One region of the Shewanella sp. SP2S2-4 genome, then DNA from elsewhere that is predicted to be linked to it. Evidence: riboswitches for the same ligand, from Rfam matches in the RefSeq annotation. Region 1 holds a riboswitch; the other holds the start of a gene.
The links. A riboswitch is a leader RNA that binds a small molecule or an ion and turns the genes downstream of it on or off. The one in region 1 is predicted to bind thiamine pyrophosphate.
Positions count from the first base shown of each region.

Region 2: another riboswitch for thiamine pyrophosphate. It lies ahead of thiC (phosphomethylpyrimidine synthase ThiC); the one in region 1 lies ahead of Q4Q54_RS09975 (TonB-dependent receptor domain-containing protein).

Region 1 is NZ_JAUOER010000010.1:52,301-55,725, forward strand. Features, by position in the region: gene Q4Q54_RS09975 (TonB-dependent receptor domain-containing protein) at 1-1,579, opposite strand, end outside; TPP riboswitch at 1,634-1,759, opposite strand; gene Q4Q54_RS09980 (YcfL family protein) at 1,852-2,247, opposite strand; gene Q4Q54_RS09985 (PaaI family thioesterase) at 2,389-2,886, opposite strand; gene Q4Q54_RS09990 (PaaI family thioesterase) at 2,873-3,400, opposite strand; gene hinT (purine nucleoside phosphoramidase) at 3,397-3,425, opposite strand, start outside.
Region 2 is NZ_JAUOER010000003.1:176,312-179,736, forward strand. Features, by position in the region: gene thiC (phosphomethylpyrimidine synthase ThiC) at 1-1,413, opposite strand, end outside; TPP riboswitch at 1,615-1,713, opposite strand; gene Q4Q54_RS04445 (hypothetical protein) at 1,882-3,231, opposite strand.

The DNA of each region.
Region 1 (3,425 bases):
TCTCAGTACTGAACTCTTTTTTATCGTTCAGTTCGACAGGCAAAGTCATGTTAAAACCGCCCGCCTTGTAACCGCGCGCGACACGGACATATGCGTTGTGTGAGTCATTCAGCACTTTACTCACTGCAATATGCCCACCCCACATGGTTTCGCTCGGGTCGAAATTATCGTTATTCGTATCTGAGTAATGGCTATTGCGGCGCTCTAAACGTAAACCCACAGATAAGGCATAATCTGAGCCCAGATCCGTATCGAGCTGACCAAACAAGGCATAGTTCGTCGCTTCATACTCAGAGTCTAAGACTTCATCCGGCCAAGCATTGTACTCAGAATACAATTGGTTATCTTCTTTCAGATTCATGCCGTACACACCAAGCAACCAATCCGTACTGTCCGCAAAGATTCGGCCCAGCTCGGTAGAACTTAAGCGAAACTCTTGCGACACAGTTTTACGTTGGCCCGTTTTATCCCAAAAATAATCATATTGGCACGGCGCCAGATTGCCATCGTCATCACTGCATTGCTTAGAAGCCCAATACTCTGGGTTCGACCAATCGCCATCGTAACTGTAATGGTGATCGGTATTCGCAAAGGACGTTAACGAGGTCAGCTCAAAGGTTTCGGCGCCAGAATAGGTCGCTTTAAAGCCTGCGCCTGTGGTGCGCTGGCTATCGACACCCGGTTGATCCGATGTCGTCTGGGTCGGTGAATTGGTTAAACTCCACACATCATAGCCATTATCAAAATCGGCGTGCAGCACAGTTAAATCAAACTGCAAATCGTCAGTCGCATACCAGCGCAGCTTAGCGCGGCCGCTGAACTCATCGCGGCCATTGGTATCGTCACGACCTAAATAGAGGTTGTCGTGGTAACCATTTTGTTGATGTTGCTGCAGTGACACGCGATAAAGCAGCTTGCCAGAATCCGTTAATGGGCCTGAACTGAAACCGCTAAACGTGCGTAAATTATCATCACCTAACGAGACTTCTGCACCATGTTCAAACACATCGGTGGGGTCGTTACTTTTCAGATAAATCAGTCCCGCTAAGGCATTCGCGCCATAACGTGTGCCCTGTGGTCCACGTAGCACTTCGACCTGTTGTAGATCGTACATGCTCGACACCATACCAATACCGGATAAATCGATATCATCAATGATGTAACCCACAGAAGAATTAGGTGCGCCTTGGTATTGCTCTTGCTCACCTACGCCGCGAATTTGAAAATATTTTGGCCGCGAACTTCCACCTGACCAGTTAAAGTTAGCAATAGAATTAAGCAGATCTTCAAAGTGCTGCGCGCTTTCATCTTGAATTTTTTGACTGTCGATAACGGTAATACTGGAAGGCATTTTTTCTAAGCTTGAACTGCGAAAATCCGCCGTCACTACCATGACTTCCATCTCAGTGCTGGGATCGGGTTTATCAATAGCATCGGTTTGTGCAAATGCAGAAGTGCTCAGCGCGGTAGCAATGGCTAACGCCAGCGGCGCTCGGGTTAAAAACAAGCTGGGTGTGATGGTTGAAAACGGGGAATGGCGTTTTGACGTGTTACTGTTTAGCGTTTTACTGTTTAACATAGGACCTCAAATACATAGTTTGAGATCCGGCAACGAATAAGCGATTCAGAAGTGTGCTGTTGATTGGCCCATTCCTACGCCGGTATTAGCCGGATCAGGTTCTAAGGGTTCGTCAACTGACATCTCAGTTTGCAGTAATTAACGTAAATTCATTGGCTGCAAACACCCCTTGGCGACGCCTAGTATACATGAGTAATAGGATGGGATGACACATTTACGTCATAAAATGAAAAATGCCAGCATAGCTGGCATTCTCAGGGCGAACTTCAGGCTTAATTCGAAAAGGTTTCGCGCACGTACACATCAAATTTAACCGCTTGGGAATTGGGCGCCACGGCGGCGACTTGCAATTGTTGCTTGCCATGCAACTTGACCGATTTCCAGCTCGTCGCTTCATCTTCGATAGTAAAGCCGCTGGCGTCGTACCAAGTGAATTTATACTGCACACGCATGTCAGTTGATGATTTGCTGACAATCAGCGCAGAGCCCTGCACTAAATCGCCGACTCGGCGTGCATCCACACTTTCAACCGCTATATCTCGGGCAAAACTGGTATTATCGATACGGGTTTCACCGAGCGAACTCACTGAAATACCTGCGGTATGTGAGGCACAAGCGCCTAAGGTCAGCGCCGCGGTCAATAATAGTCCTGTATAAATTTGTTTCATCTCTTTCTCCCAGTCACGCGACAAAATGCGCGGCCAGCGCGCATCATTTCCCATTAAACGACAAGCTAATCGAACTGTGCTGAACTTATGCTTAACAAGACAGACTTAATCATCACTCAAACATCTGCTCAATAAAACGAGTTAATCAATCAGAAAGTGCGCCCGTGCCGTAGCGATGAGCTGCTTACGATTGGTTTGCCAACAATCGATATTCACGTTGGCCACTCGTCGCCCCTGACGGGTAATACGACATTCAGCAAAGCTATCTTTATGCAGGCCTGCACGTAAATAGTCGATGGAAAAATCGACCACTTTAGGCACTTTGGCAGTTTGCATAAAGACCATCAACTGCACTATCGCTGACATCTCCATAAAACCTGCAATGACGCCGCCATGGATAGCGGGCAACACAGGATTACCGATATTGTCGTCCTTAGCAGGCAGTTTAAAAATCAGTTCATCACCAAAACGTTCCACCTTCATACCAATAAATTTGGCATAGGGAACGTGCTCAAGTAAATGACCAAAATCGTTAAGCTCAGTGGCGCGCTTAACAATGCCTTGCACATCGATAGGTGCTTTTACTTGGGCGTGTTGAGTGGCACTGGCGGTGCCAAGTTCCGAATTATTTGCGCTCATCAGTGTCTCCTATTTCAGGCACGGCTTCACCCATCAGCGCTTGTCTAAAGGCATCACCCACCATTTCTGGACTGATCCGCATAAAGGAACCAACAGCATGGGCAATAGGATCATCTATGCTGTCTTGATAAGCAATCGCGCGGGTAAAGGCAATGTTGGAAGACAATTTGTAGCATTCCGCAAACCCAAACACAGGTTTATGGGGCTGAGCGGGCTTCATATAATCCACCCGCAAATCGAGCGTAGGTGAGATTTCTAACAATTTGAATTTATGGAAAATTGCACTGACCACTGCACTTCCACAGGCGGTATCCATTAAAGTAGTAATGACTCCGCCATGGATAACGCCCGTATCGGGATAACCAATTAATTCAGTGCTGTAGGGCAACTCAATCAACACATGGTGCTCACTCGCCTCCAGTACGGTTAAACCGAGACGACGACACTGAGCGAGTTGATCCACAAACCGCTGCGCCATTTGGGTCAGCGGGAAAAAATCCGAATTGACCTTCATTGGCCTTGACTCAACATGGGCCCCA
Region 2 (3,425 bases), on a different contig from region 1:
TTCGATAATGGTTTGTACGTCGTATTCCCACGCGATTTTGACTAGCTCACCTAAGGTTTCAAGCTCTGCAAACTGGGCGGCATCATTAGCGTCGGCAATTGAGCCTGGACGCATACCATCACCTAAAGACAGGGATACATCGTAGGCGACGCAAAGCTCACAGATCTCACGAAAATGGCTGTAGAGGAAGTTTTCCTTGTGATGACTCAGGCACCATTTGGCCATGATTGAACCGCCGCGGGAAACGATCCCAGTGACGCGTTTAGCCGTCATCGGCACATAACGCAGCAGCACACCAGCATGAATAGTAAAGTAATCAACACCTTGCTCAGCTTGTTCAATCAAGGTATCGCGGAACACTTCCCAGGTTAAATCCTCTGCCACACCGTTCACTTTCTCCAGCGCTTGATAAATCGGCACTGTGCCGATGGGCACTGGCGAGTTGCGGATGATCCACTCGCGGGTCTCGTGGATATAACGCCCCGTGGATAAATCCATGACAGTATCTGCACCCCAACGGGTTGACCAGACGAGCTTTTCCACTTCTTCCTCGATGGATGACGTCACCGCAGAATTACCAATATTGGCATTCACTTTCACCAAAAAGTTACGCCCTATGATCATAGGTTCGGCTTCGGGATGGTTAATATTCAGCGGAATAATCGCGCGGCCACGGGCGACTTCAGCGCGGACAAATTCGGCGGTAATCGGTTCGCCGACTAAGGCACCAAAAGCTTCGCCCTTGGCTTTACGATTGAGGATTTCATCCTGTACTTCGGCAAGTGCCATGTTCTCGCGGATCGCCACATATTCCATTTCGGGCGTGATAATCCCTTGACGGGCATAGTGTAATTGGCTGACTCGTTTACCCTGCAGCGCTCTGCGTGGGCGAACAATTGCACTCGAGCCCGCCTCAAAACGCAGATGGTCTAAACCATCATCGGCGAGTCTTTGTTGGGTAAAGTCTGAGGTCGCGCAGGGTAATTGCTCTGTATCGTTGCGGGCTAGGATCCAGTTTTGTCTTAATTTACCAAGGCCTAGACGCACATTGATGTCGGCCTCAGGATCGGAATAAGGTCCGGCGCAATCGTACACTCGGATTGGCGGATTTTTTTCCATGATTGGCGCATCATCTGTACCGCCGACAAGGGTGTCAGTCTGCAGAATGTGCCGCATGCCAACGCGAATATCGGCACTGGAACCTTCGAGATAAATCTTTTGTGAATTAGGATGTTGCAGCGGCGCTAACGTATCGATAAAGGCTTGAGCCTGCGCGCGGGTTTCGCGGCGACTCGGCGCCTTAGGCACTGTTGATTGACTATACTCAGACGATTTATTAGGGATTGTCGATTCTGGCGCTGTAATTTCTATCGCATTGGCAGCTACAGCTGGGTTTTGGTTTGAACTGGACATAAGCAATCTCACGTTAAAAAATGGAGTTGCTTGTCTGGAGAATTGAGTTGTTGATAGCTGGGCATGGCAATCAATTTTTGTGGCCAACACTGGCTTCAAAAATTGAGTTACCCTGCTCAATAACAATTAAATCTAAACATTAAGGCTTAAAACACTGCTGAGTTAACAGGTGTTCAAGCCGTCTATTTTGGCGATTTAATATGTGTTATTACGCTTGTTTCCTTCGCAGGTTTTAACCTGATCAGGTTCAACGGATCCCGAATAAACGGTCTCAGCCAAGAGGCACTCCGACAAGATGAGTGCGCAGTATAGACAGAAGCGGCAGCAACAAACAAGGAAAAAAGTAATTAAAAAACTTAACTATCAATCCAAAATAAAGATTCATAATTTATTGTTTTTAATTGATTAAATCAAATAAAACTAAAAAAAGTTATAATTAGCATGAAAATAGATCATAAGAGAAAGTCACTATTTATGGGGTTTGAGCATCATTTTATTTAATCGAGATTGAATGGCATCATCAATAGCTTGATTGATTTTTTTGCCACTGCAGTCAAATGGGAAGCCTAAATTTTCGGCGTAAGGATTAACTTGAGTGCCGACTTGTACCACGCGATAACAAGTATCCCCTTTACGCACAATACGATTTGGATCTAAGGGTAAATCTAGGCTCGTTGTGCCACCGAAATCATCGGCGTTAGGGACAAATAACACTTCCATCTCTGGGCTCATTTCACTCATATTCGATTTCCGGGTGAATTTATCGGCCTGTTCAATGACGAGATCATCGAGCCCTTGCTCGCGCTGACGTTCAAAATATTGCTGGGTGAATAAACTCATGCTTGAGCTTGTCGCTATTGTGCTCTCACCTTCTGCTGCGGGCGTACTCTTAGCGCCAAGCTGCGGCTTTATTTCTGTGGTATCAAGCGTATTAGTTGGTTTTTTTGCCGTCACTTCCGCGGGCTGTACTTCACTTGGGGCACTTGATTGAGATTGGCTCGATTGAGTGATGTCCGGTTTAACCGTATCTGGCTTCACTTTTCCCTGCTCTACTTTTTCAGAGACGGCCTTCTCAGGTGCTATTGTTTCAGGCATGACCTTTTCAAGTATCGACAGAGGCTTAACTTGAGTTGCAGGCGTGGGAACAGTTGTAGGCGTAACAGAACTTGTCATCTCAGTCTTATCCACGGCCTTGCTCTCTGTTTCTAGCGCAGCGCTTTCAGCCTTCTCTACCGCGGGAGCATAAATAAAGTAAGCTTTAAGCGCCGTCACTTTAGGGCCCCGGCTTTCTGTTTCTGTTAATCCAAAGGGATTTAACTGTGGGCGCCACAAAATGCAGATAAGTAAAAATAAACACGCATGCACTAAGAGCACAAAAAAAAGCAGACTTAATCCTTTGAAATACGGCTGACGAGTACGTAACCCCAATCCTTGAGCACGGGTTTGTATTGTCCTAGACAGTTCAAGTTTTGATTCAGACTCAGCAACCAATTTATCTTGATGTTGATCTTGATGTTCAGTATGGATTTCTTGCAGTACCAAATCTCGGGCCTGCTCTTGATATATAGCTTGGGTGTCATGCTCAGTGACTAAAAGGCCTGCACCGCGATTGAACGCTGACGGCACGGCAGTAGTGGTAAAAACAGGCGTTTGGGCAGTATCCAGATCACCGAGGTGATGATCAAATGCAATAAAAGTCTCGCCTTCTGGCGATGTGACCGAAAAAAGCAAAGCACTATCAGTATCATCTCCAATCGCTATTGCTGTAGGAGATACTGTCAATAAAGGCGCGGCTTTGGGTTGACGTTGAAAAGGCAAAATCCATCCTTAGGTTTTGTGTAGTCTCAATTGATTTCGATGATGCTTAACGTGGAACAATTGCACTCAAATCCAATATCAATCCAATATCGAGTTGCTGAATATTGAAAGAGAATTATCCAATGATTGCATTTACTTGCGAGTGCTCAACGCAGATTAGAGGAGGTAAACAGGGTAAAGTTCAACACGAATGC